DNA from 2 places in the Curtobacterium citri genome. Region 1 is predicted to be linked to the other one. Evidence: predicted binding sites of a transcription regulator. Region 1 holds the regulator's gene; the other holds the start of a gene.
What was found. Region 1 encodes HrcA, which represses chaperone genes, less so after heat shock. Its sites were predicted from a motif close to TTNGCACTCGNNNNNNNCGAGTGCNAA; they were not measured.
Positions count from the first base shown of each region.

Region 2: groL (chaperonin GroEL) is a predicted target of HrcA. The motif match lies at 3,304-3,330, and genes of this name have one in related genera.

Region 1 is NZ_JAUCML010000004.1:156,997-168,538, reverse strand. It holds gene lepA (translation elongation factor 4) at 1-900, shown strand, start outside; gene QUG92_RS07955 (hypothetical protein) at 1,178-1,801, shown strand; gene QUG92_RS07950 (hypothetical protein) at 1,812-2,435, shown strand; gene QUG92_RS07945 (S26 family signal peptidase) at 2,432-3,364, shown strand; gene QUG92_RS07940 (3-keto-alpha-glucoside-1,2-lyase-like domain-containing protein) at 3,376-4,686, shown strand; gene QUG92_RS07935 (DUF1990 domain-containing protein) at 4,747-5,394, shown strand; gene QUG92_RS07930 (HAD family hydrolase) at 5,452-6,144, opposite strand; gene hemW (radical SAM family heme chaperone HemW) at 6,173-7,408, shown strand; gene QUG92_RS07920 (DUF4870 domain-containing protein) at 7,425-7,859, opposite strand; gene hrcA (heat-inducible transcriptional repressor HrcA) at 7,968-8,990, shown strand; gene dnaJ (molecular chaperone DnaJ) at 9,102-10,217, shown strand; gene QUG92_RS07905 (16S rRNA (uracil(1498)-N(3))-methyltransferase) at 10,217-10,963, shown strand; gene QUG92_RS07900 (histidine triad nucleotide-binding protein) at 11,011-11,367, shown strand; gene QUG92_RS07895 (PhoH family protein) at 11,477-11,542, shown strand, end outside.
Region 2 is NZ_JAUCML010000011.1:65,482-77,023, forward strand. It holds gene QUG92_RS14840 (sensor histidine kinase) at 1-244, shown strand, start outside; gene QUG92_RS14845 (putative endonuclease domain-containing protein) at 434-961, opposite strand; gene groL (chaperonin GroEL) at 1,641-3,260, opposite strand; gene QUG92_RS14855 (cold-shock protein) at 3,507-3,710, opposite strand; gene QUG92_RS14860 (LytR C-terminal domain-containing protein) at 3,881-4,474, opposite strand; gene QUG92_RS14865 (DUF3263 domain-containing protein) at 4,471-4,764, opposite strand; gene QUG92_RS14870 (DUF2332 family protein) at 4,862-5,875, opposite strand; gene QUG92_RS14875 (GNAT family N-acetyltransferase) at 5,872-6,339, opposite strand; gene msrB (peptide-methionine (R)-S-oxide reductase MsrB) at 6,405-6,815, shown strand; tRNA gene QUG92_RS14885 (tRNA-Thr) at 6,861-6,933, shown strand; gene QUG92_RS14890 (aldo/keto reductase) at 7,192-8,223, opposite strand; gene QUG92_RS14895 (alpha/beta fold hydrolase) at 8,299-9,084, opposite strand; gene QUG92_RS14900 (NAD(P)H-hydrate epimerase) at 9,083-9,889, shown strand; gene QUG92_RS14905 (2-deoxy-5-keto-D-gluconate 6-phosphate aldolase domain-containing protein) at 9,899-10,840, opposite strand; gene QUG92_RS14910 (glycerol dehydrogenase) at 10,875-11,542, opposite strand, start outside.

The DNA of each region.
Region 1 (11,542 bases):
GACGGCTCCGACTACCCCGACCTGCGCGAGGCCCTCGACAAGCTCAAGCTCTCGGACGCGGCGCTCGTGTACGAGCCGGAGACCTCCGTGGCGCTCGGCTTCGGCTTCCGCTGCGGTTTCCTCGGCCTCCTGCACCTCGAGATCATCACCGAGCGCCTCTCGCGTGAGTTCGGCCTCGACCTCATCACGACGGCCCCGAGCGTGATCTACGAGGTCACGAACGAGGACACGACCGTGACCGAGGTCACGAACCCGTCCGAGTTCCCGGGCGGTCGCATCGTCGAGGTCCGCGAGCCCATGGTCCGCGCCGCGATCCTCGCGCCGAAGGACTACGTCGGCGCGATCATGGAACTGTGCCAGTCGCGCCGCGGCTCCCTGCTCGGCATGGAGTACCTCGGCGAGGACCGCGTCGAGATCCGGTACGAGATGCCCCTCGGCGAGATCGTCTTCGACTTCTTCGACCAGCTGAAGAGCAAGACGCAGGGCTACGCCTCGCTCGACTACGAGCCGACCGGCGATCAGGCAGCCGACCTCGTCAAGGTCGACATCCTGCTGCAGGGCGAACAGGTCGACGCCTTCAGCGCGATCGTGCACCGCGACAAGGCCTACGCGTACGGCACGCTCATGACCGAGCGGCTCCGCAAGCTCATCCCGCGGCAGCAGTTCGAGGTTCCGATCCAGGCTGCGATCGGCGCCCGGATCATCGCCCGCGAGAGCATCCGGGCGATGCGCAAGGACGTCCTCGCGAAGTGCTACGGCGGTGACATCACCCGCAAGCGCAAGCTCCTCGAGAAGCAGAAGGAGGGCAAGAAGCGCATGAAGATGGTGGGTCGCGTCGAGGTGCCGCAGGAAGCCTTCATCGCGGCGCTCTCCGGGGACGTCGAAGAGAAGAAGAAGTAGGGGCGGGACCCTCCCCAGGTCCGCCCCGGCCATCCGCTTCCCGCAGGACGGCGCACCGGTCGAGGCGCCGTCCGACGCGCTGACACGCTCCCGAACAGGGCGGACCGTTCTGTCTGCCCGTACTTTGGGGGACCCAGAACGGCTGCAGGTCTATACAGTCGCATGTGACCGTGTGGTGGTGAACACCACTCAGTTCAGCGGACCCGGCCGCTGCGATCGCGCGCGACCCTGCGCGGCGATCGTTCCCGACCCGGGTGCACACGGAGGTGCGAACCCGATGTCACGTCATGCAACACCTGTCAGCCGCGCACAGCGGCAGCGTCTCAACCTCGCCGTCATCGCCGCCGGCCTCGCCGCCGCGGTGGTGCTCGCATTGACCTTCAGCGGCACGCTGTCCGTCTTCACGCAGGCCTTCCTGCACGGCACCAACACGGTGTCCACCTCCACGATCCGGATCGCGGAGACCACCGCCGACGGGTCGCCCGGAGCCTGCACGACCGGTTCCGACGGCACGGCGAGCTGCACCGACCCGAACCTCTACGGCGGGGAGTCGCTGCGTCCCGGGGACTCCTCGACCACCCAGACGATCTACTTCGCGAACACCGGGACGGCGACGCCCACCGGGTTCCGACTCACGGGCGGCCCCTGCGCCACCTCGCCCGCGAGCGGCTCGGACCTCTGCAACCAGCTCGTCGTGAAGATGACGTGGCGTGGTGCGGACGTGCTGCCCGCCTCCACGACGCCCGCGTACCTGGCGGCCAACGCGATCACGCTGCCGAACCCGCCCGCGGCGAACGAGCGCATCCCGCTCACCGTCCAGGTCACGCTGCCGCAGAACGCCACCGCGCCGACGTCCGGCGTGACCCTCTCCCAGGCCCTCACCTCCACCTTCTCCGCCTGACGGTGCCGTCGTGGGCAGGCACTCGACGGTCGTCCGCCGCACCCCGGTGCGCACGGGCTGGTTCATCGCGGCGGCGGGACTCGTCGCCTCGGTCGCCCTCGCGCTGACGACGACCGGCACGATGTCGGCGTACACGGCATCGATCTCGAACACCACGAACACGGCGAACACCGTCTCGATCGAGATGACGCAGGGTCCGGACGCGTCGACCGTGGCGTGCCGGAGCACCGCCACGGGCACCACGACGTGCTCGACCGACCTGTACGCCGGCACGAACCTCCGGCCGGGGGACACCACGCGCGGCACCTCGACGGTGATCAAGAACACCGGCGGGGTCGCAGCGTCGGCGTTCTCCCTCGCTCCCGGGGTCTGCAACGGCACCGTCTCGACCTCGAACAGCATCTGCTACTGGCTGCTCGTCACCGTGACGTGGACGACGCCGTCGGGGACGACGACCGTCATCTCCAAGCAGAACGCGGGCGCGATCGGCGGCAAGAGCTTCGCCATCAGCCCCGCTCCGGCTGCCGGCCAGGGCGGGACGGCGACCGTGACGGTCTCCCTCGACCCCGCGGCGCCGAACGACTCGCAGGCGCAGACCATGAACCAGTCCCTCGTGTGGACGTTCACCGCATGACCGGCGGACTCGTGGCCGGTGTCGGCGGCACGGCGGTGCCCCGTCGCCGGCGTGCCCCGGGTCGGGCGGTGCCGGTCCGGGTCGTCGTCACGATCGCCGCGGTCCTGCTCGTGCTGCTCGTCGTCGGCGCCGCGATGGCCGCCGGCGTCCGCACCTTCGACGTCCGGACGCCGTCGATGGGCCGCACGGCGCCCGTGGGGTCGCTCGTCGTGACGGTGCCGCCGGGACAGCACCGTCTGGCCGTCGGCGACGTCGTCACCTTCGTGCCGCCGGTCGCGGCGGGCGGGGGCACGGCGGCGCGGTTGCCCTACACGCACCGCATCACCGCGGTCGCGGACGGCGCGATCACGACCAAGGGCGACGCGAACGGCGCGGCGGACGCCTGGACCATCACCCGCGGCGACGTCGTCGGCCGGGTCGTCGCGGTGCTGCCGGGAGCGGGCTGGGTGCTCCGGATGCTGCCCTGGGCGGTCGGCGGCGTCGGCGTCGTCTGGCTCCTCACCGGGTTCCTCCCCGGTCGCGCCGGTCGCACCGCCGCCCGGCTCGTCGGCGTGAGCGTCGTCCTGGCCGTCGTGGTCGCGGTCTTCCGCCCCTTCGTCGCGCTCGTGGTCACCGGGGTCGAGGCGGGGGCCCGACCGGTCGCGGACGTCGTGTCCACGGGGCTGCTGCCGGTCCGCGCCGTCGGACCGGCCGGCGCGTCCGAGCGGCTCGTCAGCGGGGCGGTCGGGCAGGTGCCCCTGCCGCCCGGGACCGACGGGGCGGTGGCGATCGCGGCGCGGCTCGACCTGACCCCCGCCGGGTGGGTGGCCCTCGTGGTGCTCTGCGGCGTGCCGCTCGTCGTCGGCGTCCTCCTCGCGCGGCCGCGGTACCGTGGCGGGCGACCGGCGGGGACCCGGGACGAGGACGTCGAGCCGGCGGTGGCCTCGTGAGCCTCCCGCCCGTGACCCTCCGGCCCGCGACCCTGCTCGGCGTGCTCGCCGTCGCCGTGCTGGCCCTGGTGACCGGCGTCACCACGACGTCCGGCTCGACGCAGGCCGCGTACACCGCGGCGCTGTCGAACCGGAGCGCCGCGAGCACGGCGTCGGACTACTCCCGGACGAACCTGCCGTTCCGCGACTCCTTCGCCGGCGGTCAGGGGGCGTGGCGGACGTACAACGGCACGTGGACGACGCAGACCGTGAACGGGTACGGCACCTTCACCGAGACGTCCGGCTCGTCCGACGGGCCGAAGGCCGTGACCGGCGACCCCGGGTGGACCGACTACACCATGCAGGCCGACGTGCAGGTGAACTCCGGAACGGACGCCGGGCTCCTGGTCCGCGTCACGCAGCCCGCGACGGGCACGAACGCCTTCACCGGCTACTCGGTCGGTCTCTCGCTGACGGACAACACGCTGGCGATCAGCCGGACGAACAACGGCACGACCACTCCGCTGGCGCGGTCGACCATCGCGGGCACCCTCCGCGCCGGGCAGTACTACCACGTCGTCGTCCAGGCGGCCGGGTGCGGCATCACCGCGTGGTCATCGACCGTCGGCGCGAACGACTGGACGAAGGTCAACGCGTCGGAGTCGTCGACCGACTGCCTGACGAAGGGCGCGGTCGGCCTGCGCGGCAACGCGAGCGCGGCCGGCTTCCGGTTCGTCACCGTGACCGCCGGCGCACTGTCGGCCTCCGTGGCGTCGGCCCCGTACAACTCGACCCTGACGACCGGCCGCTTCGAGGACGGCGCACCCGCGCGGGTCTACGGCGGCACCTGGGCGATCGACCAACCCGAGGAGCGGATCCGCAGCGTCACGTACTCCGGCCAGGACGGCGACAAGCAGGTCCTCAACCGGGTCTGGGGCGACATGACGCTGACCGGCGACGTCCGGCTGATGCGGAAGCCGACCGGTGGGACCGACGCGGGCTTCAACGTCCGAGTGAACGACCCGTCCACCGGCCCGGACTCCCTCCGCGCCTACTACGTGGGCCTCAGCGCATCGGGCATGGTCATCGGTGAGCACAAGAACCCGGGGTTCACCGGGACCTTCGTGTCGTTCGGCCGCACGGTGCAGGCCGAGGAGTGGTGGCACCTCACCGTCGAGGCCGTGGGCTGCACGATCACGGCGACCGCCTCGCCCTCGGCCGGCGGGACACCGGTGCAGGGGAAGGCGGACTTCGGCAGCTGCTCGCTGACCACCGGTGCGGTCGGCATCCGCGAGCAGGGGCTCGAGGCGCAGTGGCGGAACATCGCGGTCACGCCCCGCTGACCTCGTGCGTGTCCCGCACCGGCGCGACGGCCTCCACGGCTGCGCCGGTACGATGGCTCCATGAGTTCCCGCGGCACGTACCGGACCGCCCTGACCTACGGTGCCGTCGGTGCCACCCAGGCGGCGGACCTCATGACCTACCCGCCGGAGGGCTTCACCCCGGCGGAGTCCCGTGCGCGCATCGGCCACGGTGACCAGCGCTTCGAGACCGCGGTGACCCAGGCGCTGACCTGGCAGATCCAGGAGCGCAGCGGCATCCGCGTCGTCGTCGGCGACCAGCCCGACGACGACGAGGTCCGGTACAACCCGGTGACCTTCGACGAGCACGGCGTGCCGGTCGCACCCGCCTCGATCGGCAGGCCCCGGGTCGAGCGGTTCGCCGCGGACGGCACCCCGCTCGTCACCGCCGGCACGACCGCGACCCTCGAGATGCACGCCTTCGGGCAGACCGTGCACGCGCCCGTGCGCGTGGTGTCGATCATCGACGAGACGGACCGCAAGGGGTTCGCCTACGGCACGCTCGAGGGGCACCCGCTCTCCGGCGAGGAGTCCTTCGTCGTCGAGCGCACGAGCGACGGCTCGGTGTGGTTGCAGGTGCGGCAGTTCTCGCAGCCGGCCAGCCGGAAGTGGGCCCTCGTCGCGCCGTTCCTCCGTCGGCAGCAGCGCACGATGGCGGCGAAGTACCTGGCGGCCCTGCGCGGCGACTAGCCCCGCAGCGCCGCACGGCCCGCAGCGCCGACCATCCCCGCAGCCGCCGATCAGCCCTCAGCCCAGCGGCGGCACCGCGGCGATCGCGTCCTCGAGCAGCTGCGCGTCCTGCACGCAGTCCCGTGCGACGGCCACCGCGCTCGTCGCCCGGAGCGCCTCGACGTCGTAGACCCCGGTCGCCACCGCCACGAACGGGATCCCCACGGCATCGGCCGCCTCCCCGTCCCGCGGGGTGTCGCCGACGATCACGGCCCGTGTGCCGGCGAGGGCCGCTGCGGCGAGGGTGGTCACCCCGGTCCGCTCGACCTCCTCGTCCCCGAAGTACGAGTGGTCCCAGTCGAAGGCGCCGACGTCGAACCCGGCACCGGCGAGCTTCACCCGGGCCCGGTGCGCCGAGTTGCCGGTGAGCAGGCCGTTCCGCCACCCGAGCCGGGCGAAGCGGCGGACCAGCGCGACGGCTCCCGGAGCGGGCGCGCGTCGTTCGCCCCGGTGGAACCGCTCGTCGGTCAGGTCGCGCAGGTGCCGGCTGACGGTGGGGATGAGGGCGTCGTCGAGGTCGTGCGCGCGCACGTGCTCGGCGATGAGCCCGGCGTCGGTGCGGCCGTGCTGGTGTCCGACGCGCAGCACCAGGTCGCGACCGACGGCGCGTTCGAGTGCCAGGTGGTACAGGTTCCCCGGCGAGGCGGCGTTCAGCACGAGGGTGCCGTCGATGTCCCACAGCACCGTGGTGGGGACGGTGTGGTGCTCCATGGCTCCATCATGGCCGACAATGGAGTCCATGCCGAGTGCTCTCCCGATCGCCGATCCCGCTCCCGCGGACGGCCTGGTCACCCCCGGTCCCGGCGCCGGCGACGTCCCCTTCGGCGTCTACGTGCACGTCCCGTTCTGCCGGGTGCGCTGCGGCTACTGCGACTTCAACACCTACACGGCGTCCGAGCTGCGCGGCGTGCGTCGTGACGACTACGCCGGCCACGCCGTGCAGGAGATCCGCTGGGCGGCCGAGGTCCTCGACCGCTCCGGGGTCCCGCGGCGACCGGTCTCCACGGTCTTCTTCGGCGGTGGGACGCCCACCATGCTGCCCGCGGACGACCTCGTGATGATCCTCCGCGCGATCGACGACACGTGGGGCATCCTGCCCGGCGCCGAGGTCACGACCGAGGCGAACCCCGACTCCGTGGACGCCGAGTCCGTCGCCACCCTGCGCCGCGGTGGGTTCACCCGGGTGAGCTACGGCATGCAGTCGGCGGTCCCGCACGTGCTCGCGACCCTCGACCGCACGCACGACCCCGAGCGCGTCCCGCTCGTGGTCGACCTGGCGGAGCGGGAGGGCCTCGACGTCAGCCTCGACCTCATCTACTCGACACCGGGGGAGTCGCTCGACGACTGGCGTCGCTCGCTCGACGCGGCCCTGGCGTGCGCGCCGGACCACGTGTCGGCCTACTCGCTGATCGTCGAGGAGGGCACGGCGATGGGCCGCATGGTCGCCCGCGGCGAGCTGCCGGCACCGGACGACGACCTCGCCGCCGACATGTACGAGCTCGCCGACCGGACCCTGTCCGACGCGGGCTACGGCTGGTACGAGGTCTCGAACTGGGCGCGTCTCGACGCACAGGGCGGCACCGCGCAGCACGAGAGCCGCCACAACCTGTCCTACTGGAAGGGCCACGACTGGTGGGGTGTCGGTCCCGGCGCGCACTCGGCGGTGGCCGGCACGCGCTGGTGGAACGTCAAGCACCCGGCCGCGTACGCGAACCGGGTGCTCGGCGGGACGTCGCCCGCCGCGGGGCGCGAGACCCTCGACGACGAGACGCGGTACGTCGAGCGGGTGCTCCTCGCGGCGCGCGTGCGGGGCGAGCTCGCGACGTCGGAACTCGGCCGGGAGGCGCGTGGCCGGGTCGCTGGACTCATCGCCCGCGGTCTCGTGGACGGGTCGGCCGCGGTGCGGGGACGCATCGAGCTGACCCTGCAGGGTCGCCTGCTCGCGGACGCCGTGGTCCGCGAGCTGCTCGACTGAGCGCTGGCGACCGCTGCTACTGCTTGATGAACTCGATCGTGAGCGGGTAGTGGTAGAAGTCCCCGCGGTTGGCCGCGATCGCCGCGATGACGGCGAAGACGATCACGAGCACGCCGAGGACCGGCAGCAGCACGAAGCCGATGAGCACGATCGTCAGCACGCTGCAGACGACTCCGGCGATCGCCATCGTGATGTGGAAGTTCAGCGCCTGGCGGGTGTGCTCGCGGATGAACTGGCCGCGGTCGCGCAGCACCAGGTAGGCGATGACCGGCACGACGAGGCTGGAGAAGATGCCGCCGACGTGCGTCAGGGTCGCCCAGAGGCGCTGGTCCTCGGGCGACATCGGCTGGGGCTGCGTGTACCCCGCCGGGTACTGCGGCCCCTGCGGGTTGCCGGGTCCGCCCGGCTGCTGCTGTCCGTAGGGCCCACCGGGCTGCTGTCCGTAGCTCATGCGGCGAGCGTACCGGGAGGGGCCGCCCCGGTCCCGGTGCGTCGGCGGTCGGGCGTAGGATCAGCAGTCGACACGTCCGAGTGCCAGCATCGAACGGAAGGGGTCCGGATGGTCAGCGAACGCTCCCTCGAGGTCCTCAAGGCCATCGTGCGGGACTACGTCGCGTCGCGCGAACCGGTCGGTTCGAAGACGATCGTCGACCGCCACGCCTTCGGCGTCAGCGCCGCCACGATCCGCAACGACATGGCCCAGCTCGAGGACGAGCAGCTCATCGTCGCCCCGCACACCTCGTCCGGGCGGGTCCCGACCGACAAGGGCTACCGGGTCTTCGTCGACCACCTGGCCGCCGCCCGCCCGCTCTCGAGCGCGCAGCGGCACGCGATCGAGACGTTCCTCGGCACCCCCAACGACCTCGACGAGGTCCTCGGCCGCACGGTCCGGCTCCTCAGCCAGCTCACGAACCAGGTCGCCCTCGTGCAGTACCCGTCGATGGTGCGGGCCCGCGTGCAGCACGTCGAGCTCGTGCGCCTGGGCGACACCCGGCTCATGGTCGTCCTCATCACGGACACCGCCCGGGTCGAGCAGCGGGTCGTGGAGACCGACGTCGCGCTCGACGAGACCGCCCTCACCGAGCTCCGCACCGTCGTGAACGGCGCCTCGGTCGGCCTGCTCCTGCAGGACGTCCCCCGGGCCCTCCGCGAGGTCCCGCGGCAGCTCCGTGCCGACGCGCAGACCCTCGGTGGGGTGGTCGTCGCGACGCTCATCGAGCAGGTCGCCGCGAACCGGCAGGACCGCCTGGTGATGGCGGGCGCCGCGAACCTCGCCAAGAGCGAGCGGGACTTCACCGGCGGCCTGTTCCCCGTGCTCGAGGCGATCGAGGAACAGGTGACCCTGCTCCGGTTGTTCGGCGAGATGCAGGTCGACGACGTCGCGGTGGCCGCCAGCATCGGCGCCGAGAACGCCGAGTACGGCCTCGACGCCACCAGCATCGTCGCCGGCGGGTACCTCGCCGGCGGGGGAGCGGTCGCCCGTCTGGGCGTCCTCGGCCCGACCCGCATGGACTACGGCACGAACATGGCCGCGGTCCGCGCGGTCGCACGGTACCTGTCCAAGCTGCTGGGCGAACATTGACCGGTCACCGAGCCCGACGCACGGTGCCCTGCGGACCCGCTCCGCGCCTCCAGACCGAACCGCGGCGCGAGCCGCGACCCACCGACCGAACCGAAACCGACTGAGGGAACCGTGGCAGACCACTACGACGTCCTCGGCGTCCAGCCGGACGCCTCCGATGCCGACATCAAGAAGGCCTACCGACGGCTGGCGCGCGAGCTGCACCCGGACGTCAACCCGAGCCCGGACGCCGCCGAGCGCTTCAAGGACGTGACGCACGCGTACGACGTGCTGAGCGACCCCGAGCAGCGGCGGCGCTACGACGCCGGCCCGCAGGCCGACAGCCCCTTCGGGGGCGGCGCGGCCGGCGGCTTCAGCGACATCTTCGACGCCTTCTTCGGCGGCGGCGGTGGCGGCGGCCGGGGGAACGGTCCGCGGAGCCGCGCCGAGCGCGGACAGGACGCCCTGCTCCGGATCGAGGTCGACCTCGACGAGGTCGTCTTCGGCACCCACAAGGACGTCGAGGTCGACACGGCCGTGCTGTGCGAGACCTGCCACGGCTCGTGCTGTGCGCCCGGCACGAGCCCGCGCACGTGCGACATCTGCGGCGGCTCCGGCCACATCCAGCGCCAGGTCCGCTCGCTGCTCGGCAACGTCGTGACGAGCGCGCCCTGCGGCACCTGCCGCGGCTACGGCACCGTCATCCCCAGCCCGTGCCCGACGTGCCAGGGGCAGGGCCGCGTCCGTGCGCGCCGGACCGTCCCGGTCGACGTCCCCGCGGGCGTCGAGACCGGTCTGCGCCTGCAGATGCCCGGCCAGGGCGAGGTCGGTCCCGCCGGCGGCCCGTCGGGTGACCTGTACCTCGAGGTGAAGGTGCGGCACCACGACGTCTACAGCCGCGAGGGCGACGACCTGCTCGCGACGCTCGAGGTCCAGATGACCGACGCGATCCTCGGCACCAACACCACGATCGACGGCCTCGACGGCCCGGTCGAGCTCGAGGTCCGGCCCGGCGTGCAGAGCGCCGACGTCCTCGTGATCAAGGACCGCGGCGTGACGAAGCTGCGCGGTGCCGGGCGCGGAGACCTGCGGGTCGGCGTGCAGGTCGTGACGCCGACGAAGCTCTCGCACAAGGAGCGCCAGCTCGTCGAACAGCTCGCGAAGTCGCACAAGGCCGCGAAGCCGCAGCTCGCCCGGTTCCAGCAGGGCATGTTCGGCAAGCTCCGCGACCGGTTCTTCAACTTCTGATGGCCTCGCTCCACCTGGTCGGTCCCGGCGCGCTCGACGGCGTCGGGGTCGGCGACCCGGTCCGGCTCGACGGTGCCGAGGGGCGGCACGCGGTCTCGGTCGCGCGCGTCCGGGTCGGCGAGGTCCTGCGGATCGCCGACGGGCAGGGCACGGTCGTCTCCGGCGCGGTCACGGCGACGGGTCGCGACGAGCTGACGCTCACCGTCGACGACGTGACGGTCGAGCCGCAGCCGCGTCCGGCGCTCGTGCTCGTCCAGGCACTCGCGAAGGGCGGCCGCGACGAGATGGCGGTGCAGGCGGGGACCGAGATCGGCGTCGACCGGATCGTCCCGTGGTCCGCCGCCCGCAGCGTGTCGCGGTGGGACGGCGCGAAGGTCGAGAAGGGGCGCGCCCGCTGGGCGGCCATCGCGCAGGAGGCTGCCAAGCAGGCGGTCCGGTCGCGCGTGCCCACCGTGTCGGCGCCGGTGACGACGGCGCAGCTCGCGGCGGTCGGCCGGGAGGCGCGGCGTGCGCTGGTCGTGCTGGACCCGGTGGGTGCGGTGCGGCTCTCCGCGTGGGAACCGCCGGCCGACGTCGAGGAGATCGTCCTGGTGGTCGGCCCGGAGGGCGGGATCGACGGCTCGGAGTTCGACCGGCTCGAGGCCGCGGGCGCCGTGCGGGTCCGTCTCGGTGACACCGTGCTGCGCACCTCGACCGCCGGACCGGCGGCGCTGGCCGTCCTGCAGACGCGGCTGGGCCGCTGGTAGCCGGACCGGGAAGGGTCCACGTCGGTCGTGGGTTCTACGATGGAGTCATGAGCAGCAGCGAGCCGAGCGTCTTCTCGAAGATCATCGCCCGTGCGATCCCCGCGACGATCGTCGCGGAGGACGACCGGGTGATCGCGATCGAGGACATCGCGCCGAAGGCCCCGGTGCACGTGCTCGTGATCCCCAAGACCGAGCAGTACCGCGACGTGACGGAGCTCGCCGCCGGTGACCCGGACCTGCTCGCCCACGTGGTCGCCACCGCCCGTCGCATCGCCGACGAGCGGGCGGACGGCCAGTTCCGACTCGTCTTCAACACCGGCGAAGCCGCCGGTCAGACCGTGTTCCACGTGCACGCGCACGTCCTCGCAGGTGATCTGCACGAAGGGAATCTCCTTGCCGGTTGACGACTCCGTCCACCCCGCGTCCGACGCACCCGCACCGGACCGACCCACGACCCGACCCGTGTCCGACCCGTCCGACGTCGTCGTCGACATCCGCGTCGACGGCATCGCGATGGTCCAGCTCCTCGGCCCGCAGGACCGTCTGCTCAGGACGGTCGAGCGGCAGTACCCGGGCGTC
Region 2 (11,542 bases), on a different contig from region 1:
GGGCATCCCGCCGCAGCTGCGCGAGAAGATCTTCCAGCGCTTCTGGCGGGCCGACACCTCCCGCGCCCGCGACACCGGCGGCTCCGGCCTCGGCCTGGCGATCGTCTCCGGCATCGTGCACGCGCACCGCGGCTCCGTCGAGGTCTTCGACACCGAGGGCGGCGGCGCCACCTTCCGCGTCTGGCTCCCCCTGCTCCCCCGCGACTACACCCCCACCCCCGCGTCCCCGGCGCCCGGCGTCTGACGCCGCCGGCGGCCCCGGCCCGCCGCCCTGCCCCGCCCACCCGCTGCGCCCGCCCGTCCCGGGGGCGGCCGCCGCCGAGGTTGCGCAATTCTGCGCTCTCGGCGCGCACGACCGCGTTCTGTGCGACCGCGGTGCCACTCACACGGCGTGTCGTGGAACCTCGCCGGCAGAGACCGTGCGCGCCAGCCCTCACCGACCGCTGCGGTCCTCGAGTCGCCGCTGCACGAAGGCCTGCCGGAGCCGCTCCAACAGCACGGCTGGGCGGGAAGCGTCCGCCGCCGTGGCGTGGATGAGGATCCACCCGTTCACGGAGAAGCCGTTCGACCGACGTCGGTCGTGCTGGAACGTCGGGCGGTCACGATGGTGGTCGCCGTCGTACTCCAGCCCGATCCGCAGCCTCGGCCACGCGAGGTCGACCCGCCCCAGGAACGTGCCGGAATCGTCGGACACGTCGACGTTCACCTCCGGTTCCGGGAAGCCCGCGTCGACGACCGTGAGTCGGAAGCGGGTCTCCATCGGGGACTCGACTCCGCTCCTCACCCGGTCCAGCGCGATGCGAGCGGCGTGGGCCGAGCGCGCGCCGGCGACGATCGCGCGACGCAGGTCGTCGGCGGTGGCCGGGCCGTCCGGGCCGACGAGCGCATCTCCGACGACGACGAGCTCCTCGTGCGTCAGGAGCGACGCGCACTCGAACCACGCGCGGCCTGGTGCGCTCACCCGAACGCCTCGGACGGTGGCGACTGCGACGTCTCCTCGAGCGCGGTGACCGATGACCTGCGGACGACGCATGACCGGCGCCGTGCCGATCGATGACACGTGCACCGGTCCTCCGTCGAACCGTGGGGGTAGCGGAACTCCCCAGAGTCGGGCTGCACTGACGTGGCTGACGAACTGGTCCGACCGGAGCACCGTCGCCACCGCCTCGACCAACTCGAGTGGCAGTTGCGCAGGAGCGCGGACACCGTGCAGGGGTGCCCGCAGGTCCTTCCTGGTGAGTCGAGTCCGCGTCGCGCCCTCGGCCAGTGCATCACGCACCCGGAACGGTCCGGCACCCGTTTCCAGCTCGGTCCGACTCCCCATGGACCGAGCATCGTGCACGTTTCGCCGGTGGTGACCGCCTACCCGGGTGCCTGTGGAGAACGACGTGCGCCGTGCCTCCCGGCCGACACCCGCAACGGGAGTCCACCGAGGTTCCACGACTTGCCGTGTGAGGCGCGCCGAGGTCCCACGCCTGCGGCGAGCAGCCCGCGAGATGTCGTAATTCTGGAACCTCGCGACTCACGTGCCCGCGCCCGCTCGGCCCGCTCGGCCCGCTCGGCCGCCCCGCCCCGCCCCCGCCCCGGCACGCGGAAAGGCCCCGCACGCGCAGCGTGCGGGGCCCTTCTGTCAGGACCGCTTAGAAGTCCATGCCACCCGTGGGGTCGCCGGCCGGCATGGCCGGGTTCTTCTCCGGCTTGTCGGCGACGACGGCCTCGGTGGTCAGGAACAGGCCGGCGATCGACGCAGCGTTCTGCAGCGCCGAGCGCGTGACCTTGGCCGGGTCGATGATGCCCGCGGCGACGAGGTCGACGTACTCACCGGTCGCGGCGTTGAGGCCGTGACCCGACTCGAGCTCGCGGACCTTGGCGGCGACGACACCCGGCTCGAGACCGGCGTTCAGCGCGATCTGCTTGAGCGGCGCGTCGATGGCGACGCGGACGATGTTCGCACCGGTCGCCTCGTCACCCTGCAGGTCGAGCGAGTCGAGCGCGACGGACGCCTGGATGAGGGCGACGCCACCACCGGCGACGATGCCCTCCTCGACGGCGGCCTTCGCGTTGCGGACGGCGTCCTCGATGCGGTGCTTGCGCTCCTTGAGCTCGACCTCGGTCGCGGCACCCGCCTTGATGACGGCCACGCCACCGGCGAGCTTCGCGAGGCGCTCCTGGAGCTTCTCGCGGTCGTAGTCGGAGTCGGTCGCCTCGATCTCGGAGCGGATCTGACGGACGCGGCCCGCGATCTGCTCGTCGTCGCCGGCACCCTCGATGATCGTGGTCTCGTCCTTGGTGATGATCACCTTGCGGGCCTTGCCCAGCAGGTCGAGGGTCGCGTTCTCGAGCTTGAGGCCGACCTCCTCGGAGATGACCTGGCCACCGGTCAGGATCGCGATGTCCTGCAGCATGGCCTTGCGGCGGTCACCGAAGCCCGGAGCCTTGACGGCGACGGACTTGAAGATGCCACGGATCTTGTTCACGACGAGGGTCGCGAGGGCTTCGCCGTCGACGTCCTCGGCGATGATGAGGAGCTGCTTGCCCGCCTGGATCACCTTGTCGACGACCGGGAGCAGGTCCTTGATGTTGGAGATCTTCGAGTTGACGATGAGGATGTACGGGTCCTCGAAGACCGCCTCCTGGCGCTCCGGGTCCGTGACGAAGTACTGCGACAGGTAGCCCTTGTCGAAGCGCATGCCCTCGGTCAGCTCGAGCTCGGTGCCGAAGGTGTTCGACTCCTCGACGGTGACGACGCCCTCCTTGCCGACCTTGTCGATCGCCTCGGCGATGAGCTCACCGATGGTGGGGTCGGCGGCCGAGATCGACGCGGTCGCGGCGATCTGGTCCTTGGTCTCGATGTCCTTCGCGTTGGCGAGGAGCTGGTCGGAGACGGCGGCGACGGCCTTCTCGATGCCGCGCTTGAGCGACACGGGGTCGGCACCGGCGGCGACGTTGCGGAGGCCCTCGCGGACGAGCGCCTGGGCGAGCACGGTCGCGGTGGTCGTCCCGTCACCGGCGACGTCGTCGGTCTTCTTGGCGACCTCCTTGACGAGCTCCGCGCCGATCTTCTCGTACGGGTCGTCGAGCTCGATCTCCTTGGCGATGGAGACACCGTCGTTCGTGATCGTGGGGGCGCCCCACTTCTTCTCGAGGACGACGTTGCGGCCGCGCGGGCCGAGCGTCACCTTCACGGCGTCAGCCAGGATGTTCAGGCCGCGCTCGAGGCCACGACGGGCCTCCTCGTCGAAAGCAATGATCTTAGCCATGTGAGTTTCTCGTCCCTCCCGGACGTCGTGCATGGGGGTCCTGCTGGCACTCAGCGTGAGCGAGTGCCAACGCCGATTCTGGCACTCGCCGGTTGCGAGTGCAACACAGCCGGGAGGCACGGGTCGACTTCCCAGGACACACCCCGTCCGGCATGGGCCACCGTGGCCACGCGGACGGTGCGGTCCGCCGGACACGACGAACGCGCCGCCCCCGAGGGGACGGCGCGCTCGCAGTGGTTCCGGACGTCAGGCGGGTCGGACGGACTCGGCCTGCGGCCCCTTCGAGCCGGTTCCGACGTCGAACGTGACCGCCTGCCCCTCCTCGAGGACCTTGTAGCCCGACATGTCGATCGCCGAGTAGTGCACGAACACGTCCTGGCCCCCTCCATCGACGGTGATGAAGCCGAAGCCCTTCTCGGCGTTGAACCACTTCACGGTTCCGTTGGCCATGATCTCTTGCTCCCTGGTGCTGCTGGTGCGAACGACGCAGTCGCCGTCTGGCGACGACTCTGCTGGAACGCACGCGGGAGGGCAAGAGGTGTGACGTTGTTTCACGACGATGCCGTCAGAAATCAACGTGTCGGAAACACGCCCGACACACGGGCGGTCGCCGATCGGGATCAGCCGCGGTAGTCCGCCCCGAGCACGACGCTGACGTCGGCGTTCGGGAAGGCGGCGGACTGCTGCACGGCCGTGATGCCGAGCGCGTTCGCGATGCCCTGCGCCACCGCCTGCTGGTCGGCCTGCCGGTAGTACACGACCGACCCGGTGGCCCCGGTCGTACCGGCGTCGCCGGTCGAGGTCACGCGCCACCCGGCACTCGTGAGCGCCGTGCTGCCCCGGGCGGCGAGACCGGTCGTGGTCGTGCCGTTCAGCACGACGACGCTCGTCGAGCCCTGGTCGGCGGGCTTCGCGGCGCTCGGTGCCTGCGAGGCGGAGGACGAGGACGACGCCGACGGCTCCCCGGACGGCGCGGCCGACGCGGAGGCCGAGGCGCTGGGCGTCGACGACGGCGAGGCCACGCCCGGGAACGACGTGCTGCCGTTCAGGAGCGCGAGCACGAGGACCCCGACGAGCACCAGGACGCCCGTGGCGAGCGCGGCCCAGGCGAACGCGATCCAGCCGCGACCACGACGACGGGCACCACGGTGCGCGCCGACCCGGGGCCCGTCGGTCGCGTCGTCGAACCGGTCTCGCGGGAATCTCTGGGTCATCGTTCCTCTTCACGGGGATCGGGCGCGGGGGCGACGAAGGCGCGTGCCGCTCGTGCGCGGGTGCGTGCGTGCCGCAGGCGCTGCAGGCGTCCGACCAGCTGCGGGTCGAGGACGAGGGCGGCGGGCAGGTCGATCACGCGGTTGAGCACCTGGTAGTAGCGCGCCGGCGACATGTCGAACTCGACGCGGATGTCGGCTTCCTTCGTGCGGTCGTGCTGCGCCCGGTCGTGCTCGAACGCGAGCACGCGCTGGTCGAGCTCGCTGAGCTCGTCGGTGGGGAGGGCGGTCACGGCACTTCCGGTCACGGTCGGGTCACGGGTCTCGCACATCGTAGGGGTGGTCCGGGGCCGGACCCTGGCACGCGGCTGGACTGTCGCGAAGCCCGGTTCAGGCGAGCGGCCGGCGGAACCAGCGGACGCGGAGGCCGAACGGGTCGCAGACGGCGAGGGCGACACCGTCGAGCGAGACCGTCGCGAACGCGGCCGGGTCCGACGGGTCGACGTCGTCGGGCAGCGTCGCGGCCACACCGCCGAGGATGCCGGTGCGTTCGAGGGCGATCCAGTGCACCCGCCGCTCCCGCAGCCGGTCGACCACGCGCTGCCGGTCGGCGCCGGGCACGTAGACCAGCGTGCCCGTCGTCAGGACGACCGGCCGCACGCCGTCCGGCAGGGCGTCCAGCGCGCGGTCGAGGTCGCCGGGCAGCGTCCCGCGGATCCGGACGGGAGGCACGGCGAGCGTCGCGCGCGCCGCCTCGCGCATCAGGGCGGTGCGGTCCGTCGCCTCGGGCGGGACCGCCTCGACCAGCCGCTCGAACGCGTCCGGGTCGCCCGGGTCGATCGGTGCCGGGTCGAGGGCGACCCGGGCTCCGATCCGGATCGGCACCGTCGCGGGTGCCGGGACCGTGCCCCGGACCTCGACGGTGAGGTGCAGGGCGGGCTCCTCGACTGCGGTCGCGAACCGGACGGTGGCGTCCCCGGTCCGGTGGTCGAGCGTCACCCGGTCCGGGATCGAGCACAGCCCGGCGGCCGCACCGGCGTCGACGAGGCCGAGCGGCCGCGGGTCGCCGGTCCGCGCCGCGGCCGCGGCGAGCGCCGCGAAGAGCGGGACGACGGGTCCGAGCCGCCGCGGGTCGTTCGCCTGCACCGTGGCGGTCGCGAGGGCTCTCGTGAAGGGGAGCGGAGCCTCCCGTCCGAGCGCGCACAGCGCCCCGGGGTCCGACGGGTCGGCGCCGAGCCGCCGGGCGACCGCGAACACGAGTTCGGGCTGCCGCTGCTGCTCGGGCACGGTGTCGAGCAGCGCGACCAGGCCGTCGTCGACGGACCGGGCCCACGCGGCGTACGACGGCGAGACCGCGGCGATGCGGTCCGCGTAGGCGGCGTAGCGCTGCCGGGTGCTCGTCACGGGCGGTGCATGCCGACGTGACGGATGCCGGCCTCGTCGTACGGCTCCCCGAAGCGGACGAAGCCGTGCCGCTCGTACAGCCCCGCGACGTACTCCTGCGCGTGCAGGACGAACGGTTCGTGCCCGTGCCGGTCGAGCACCGCGGCGACCAACCGACCCGCGATCCCCCGCCCGCGGTGGTCCGGGTGCGTGGCGACCCGTCCGATCACCCACGCCGGCGGCTGGAGACCCGACGGGTGCGCCTCGTCCCGGGCGGGCCGGACGAGCCGGAGGTACCCGACCGGATCGTCGTCCGCTCCGAACCACCAGTGCTCCGTCTCGGGCTCGCGGTCACGGCCGTCGAGGTCCTCGGCGGTGACGCGCTGTTCGAGCGCGAAGACACGGTTCCGCAACCGCACGATGCCGTACAGTTCGTCCGTCGTCAGGCGGGTCCAGCGGGCGTGGCGCACGGAATGCTCGGACATCGTGGCGAGTTTACTGAAGGGGTCGGGCACCACCATCGAGCCTCGACCGGAAGCAGGAGGAAGCAATGGCGTACAACGTCGACAAGTCCGACGCCCAGTGGCGCGAGGAGCTCTCCCCGGACCAGTACGCCGTGCTCCGGCAGGCCGGGACCGAGCGTCCGTGGACCGGTGAGCTGCTCGACGAGGAGCGCGCCGGCATCTACACGTGTGCGGCGTGCGGCAAGGAGCTCTTCAAGAGCGGTACGAAGTTCGACTCCGGCTGCGGCTGGCCCTCGTTCTACGAGTCGGTCGACCCCGAGGCCGTGCAGCTCATCGAGGACAAGTCCCTCGGCATGGTCCGCACCGAGGTCCGCTGCGCGAACTGCGGCTCGCACCTGGGCCACGTGTTCCCCGACGGCTTCGGCACGCCGACCGGCGACCGGTACTGCATGAACTCGCTGTCGCTGAACTTCTCGGCGGACTCCTCGGCCGAGTGACCCCCCGACGCGCCCGTCGTGTCCGCCGCTAGGATGGGCGCGTCAGCCGGCATGGCGCAATTGGTAGCGCACCGTACTTGTAATACGGGGGTTGCGGGTTCGAGTCCCGCTGCCGGCCCCGGTACGAAGACGAAGGGCCCGGACGGAAGCCGTCCGGGCCCTTCGGCGCGTGGAACGCGGATCAGGGGGCGTTCCGGGCGCTCGACGCGGTAACCAGCCGGTCGTCCCTCGATGGTCGCACCGTTCGGCGTCCCGCGACCACCGATCCTCCCGGTTCCGCGGGTTCCCGCACGGATCTGCAGGAAGCGGCTGCCCCGTCTGCGTCCGGGCTGGGCGGTCGCCGTGCGGTTGCCCGACGACCGCCCGGGACGGACGCTCAGCGCCCGCCCGTGATGCGCCGCTCGCGCTGGGCGACGCCGGCCGTGCCGTACGGGTAGTCGTCGATGCGCGGTGCGCTGGCGTCCGTCAGGCTGCGGAGCTCCTCGTCCGTGAGCACGAGGTCGGCCGCACCGAGGTTGTCCTCGAGCTGCGACACCGTGCGGGCACCGAGGATGACGCTCGTGACCGCCGGGCGGGCGAGCAGCCAGGCGAGGGCAACCTGCGACCTCGACGCACCGTGCGCGTCGGCGACGGCGGACACCGCGTCGAGCACCTGCCACGTGCGCTCGTCCGCGTTCCGGGCCTCCCACGCCTCCATGCCGCGCTTCGGGTCCTCGCCCAGGCGGGTCGCGCCGGTGGGGGCCTCGTCGCGCTGGTACTTGCCGGAGAGCCACCCGCCGGCCAGCGGCGACCAGGGCAGCAGGCCGATGCCGGCGTCGACGCAGGCCGGGACGACCTCGTGCTCGATGTCGCGGACGAGCAGGTTGTACTGCGGCTGCAGCGTCACCGGCGGCGCCCAGCCGTGGGCCTTCGCCTCGTAGACGGCCTTCGTCACCTGGTAGCCGAGGTAGTTCGAGAACCCGTAGGTGCCGATCTTGCCGGCGGAGACGGCGTCGTCGAGGAAGCGCAGGGTCTCCTCGATCGGCGTCAGGGCGTCCCACGCGTGCATCTGGTACAGGTCGATGTGCTCGACGCCGAGCCGTTCGAGGGAGGCGTCGAGGGCGACCCGGAGGTGCCGGCGGGACAGCCCGAGGTCGTTCGGGCCGTCGCCCTGCGGGAAGCGGCCCTTCGTGGCGAGGACGACCTGCTGCGCCTCGGTCGGGTGCGCGGCGAGCCATCGGCCGATGATCCGCTCGGACTCGTTGCCCGAGTAGACGTCCGCCGTGTCGACGAGGGTGCCGCCGGCGGCGACGAACGTGTCGATGATCTGGTGGGAGGTGGGTTCGTCGGCTTCGCTGCCGAACGTCATGGTGCCGAGGGTCAGCGTCGACACCGATGTCCCGCTGTTGCCGAGGAGTCTGTAGTCCATGGGCGGGACGCTACGCCCGGTCGGCTGGCCCCGAGGGGACCCGCCAGTACCCGTCAGGGGAAGCGCACTGCCCGGTCAGCGTCCCTGGGACAGGAAGGCGATGGCCGCTTCGCGGAAGTCGCGCGACGTCGGCGCATTGAAGTGGTTCCGCCGCGGGATCTCGAAGAACGACGCGTCCGGCGCCGCCTCGGCCAGGCGCACCGCGCTGTCCCGGATGCCGTCCTCGCTGCCCGCCGCCATCAGGATCGGCTGCGCCGGTGCGTTCTCGGGCGTCGGCTCGACGCTGTTCCGCATCCCCTCGACCATCGCCACGAGCGCCCGCAGGTCGTTCCCCTCGACGTTCGCCGCCATCTGCAGGTACCCGCGCGTGACGCGGTCCTCGACGGGCGTGCCGTCCGCGATGTACGCCTTCGCCTGGTCGACCGCGACCCGTCGCATCGGGTCGGCGTCGGGGATCCCGCCGAGCACGGCCCGCGAGATCCGGTCGGGGATCTGCTCGGCGGTGTGCCAACCGACCCGGGCGCCGAGCGAGTACCCGAGGAAGGCGACGTCGGTGAGCAGGTACGTGTCGACGACCGTCGTGACGTCGGCGACGAGCAGCTCCATCGAGTACGCCGACGGGTCGTGCGGCTTCGACGACGCCCCGTGGCCGCGCTGGTCGAGCGCGACGACCCGGTAGCCGGCGCGGACGAGGTCGCGGGTCCACCCCGAGGCGTGCCAGTTGAGGACCGCGCCGGAGGCGAACCCGTGCACGGCCACCACGACGGGGGCGTCCGGGTCACCGAAGTCGTACGTCGCGAGCTTCAGGCCGTCCGGGGACATCACGGCACGGGGACGGGGCGCTTCGGGGACGAGTGACATGTCCCCACCAGGCTACCGGGGCATGGTGGTCCCCATGGACGGCTACGGCGGCGATCAGGTCCGGGCGGCGGAGCGGCCGCACCTCGAGGCGGGCGAACCCCTCATGCAGCGTGCGGCGGACGGGCTCGCCCGCATCGTGGGCGACCTGCTGGACGACCCGGCGGTGCGCCCGCAGGACGGGTCCGGGTCCGTCCTGCTCCTGGTGGGCAGCGGCGACAACGGCGGTGACGCCCTGTTCGCGGGTGCGCGGCTGGCGTCGGCCGGGAGGCACGTGGCGGTGCTGCGCGTCGGCGCACGGGTTCACGAGGCGGGCCTGGCAGCGGCGCTGGACGCCGGGGCGCGCCTCCTGGACGGCCCGTCGGACCCCGGGGCAGACCGTGACGACGCGGGCGCTGCCGACATCCTGCGGGCGGCTGCGACGTCGGACGCCGAGCGCCTGGCGGCGGTCGCCGCCGAGGCCGCCGCGGCGACCGACCTCGTGCTCGACGGCATCCTCGGCATCGGCGCCGGCGGCGGCACACCCCTGCGCTCTCCCGCTCGGCAGGTCGTCGACGCGATCCGCGAGCTCGCCCGCGACCAGCGCGCCCCGTTCGTCGTCGCCGTCGACGTGCCGAGCGGCATCGACGTCGACACGGGTGCCGTCGCGGACGAGCACGTGCTGCACGCCGACGTCACGGTGACGTTCGGCGGGGTGAAGGCGGGCCTGCTCACCGGCCCCGGGGCGACGCTCGCCGGACGGATCGAGCTCGTCGACGTCGGGATCGGTGCGGACCTGGCGACCGTGGAGCCGCTGGTCCGCACCTGATCGGTGGTGTCAGGCCGCGCCGGCGTCGACCCCGTCGACCACGTCCGGACGCGCCTCGAGCCAGGTGTCGACGAAGTGCCGGTAGTTCGCGGCGATGACCTGCTCGGCCGCCTCGTGGTCGAGCCCCTGCTGCACGACGTCGTCGAGGGCGTCCTCCCAGTTGCTCCGACCGATCGCGAAGCCGACGAACCCGTCGACGGGCGCCGCGGTGCGGAGCCAGTGGTCGAGCTGCTCCTCGGGGGCGTCCCGACCGAGCACGATGCACTGCACGCCGTCACGACCACCGGCACGGGCTGCGGCCACGACGCGCTCGGCGTCCTCGGCGCGGTCCAGGCCCTCGAGCTTCCACACGTCGGGCTCGACGCCGTGCTCCTGCAGGAACCCGATCGACTCGACGACGAGCCCGGGGCGGACGTCGCGGTCGTAGTCGTCGGCCTGCGCCTGCTGCTCGTCGGTGCCGGGCACGAGCAGCTCGACCAGGAACGCCCGGTCGGCGTCGTGCAGCGTGCGGGAGACCTCGGCGAGCCGCTCGGCCTGCGCCGTCCGGTCGTCGGCGTCGAAGGCGGGGTTGTCGCGGACGAGCACCTTCACGAAGTCGGGGTCGAACGAGTCGACGTGCGCGATCCAGTCGTCGCCGTACTCGAGCTCGAACCAGTCGCGACCGGAGCGCTCGATCGGCATCGCGAGCTGGAGGCCGGCCTCCCGGACCAGCCGGGCGACGTCGGCGCCGTACCGCTCGTCGACGAGGACGCCGGTGCGTGTCCGCGATGCCCCCGCGGCGAGCGCCGTCAGGACTCCGCGGTAGACCAGCTGCTTGCCGGCGCGGACGCGCTGGGCGTCGGCCTCGTCGGCTGGTTCGCCGGACTCGTCGCCGTAGGTGTGCTCGAGGAGCGAGGAACGCTGGTCCATCGCGAGGAGGAAGAGGGGGTGCTGTTCGTCGAGGTCGGCCATGCCGCCATGCTGCTCGCACCCCCTCGGTGCGGACTCAGTGGGCGCGGTACAGCTCCGGCGCCGGCAGCCCGTGGGCGGCACGGATGCTGCGCGCGATGCCCTCGATCGCGACGAGCGCGTCGACGACGGCCTCGGCGGTGACGGGGAACGGCATGTTGTGGATGGTCTCGCCCTCCACGGTGGCAGCCTCGGCGACCGCCCGCAGGACGTCGCGGTCGTCGACGGTCAGACCGATCTCGGTGAGCGTGTTCGGCAGCCCGACCCTCGTGGTGAACACGACGAAGTCCTCGATCTCCTCGGCGGGGGCACCCTCGAGGACGAGCTGCGCGATCGTGCCGACGTTGACCTTCTGCCCGTGGGCGAGCCCGTGCGCCTGGGGTGCGGCGGTCAGGCCGTTGTGGATCGCGTGCGCCGCGGCGAGCCCGCCGGACTCGAAGCCGAGGCCGGAGAGGAGCGTGTTCGCCTCGACGACCTTCTCGAGCGCGGGCGTGACGACCTTCGCCTTGACGGACTCGATCGCCTGCAGCGCGTTGTCGTGCAGGAGCTCCCACGACAGCTTCGCGAGCGCGACACCGGTCTCGGTCTGCAGCCCACCCGCCATCGTGTCGGCGTTCGCCCGCTTCGCGGCCCGGGCCTCGACCCAGGTCGCGAGGGCGTCGCCGATGCCCGCGACGAGGAACTGCACGGGGGCGTTGGCGACGA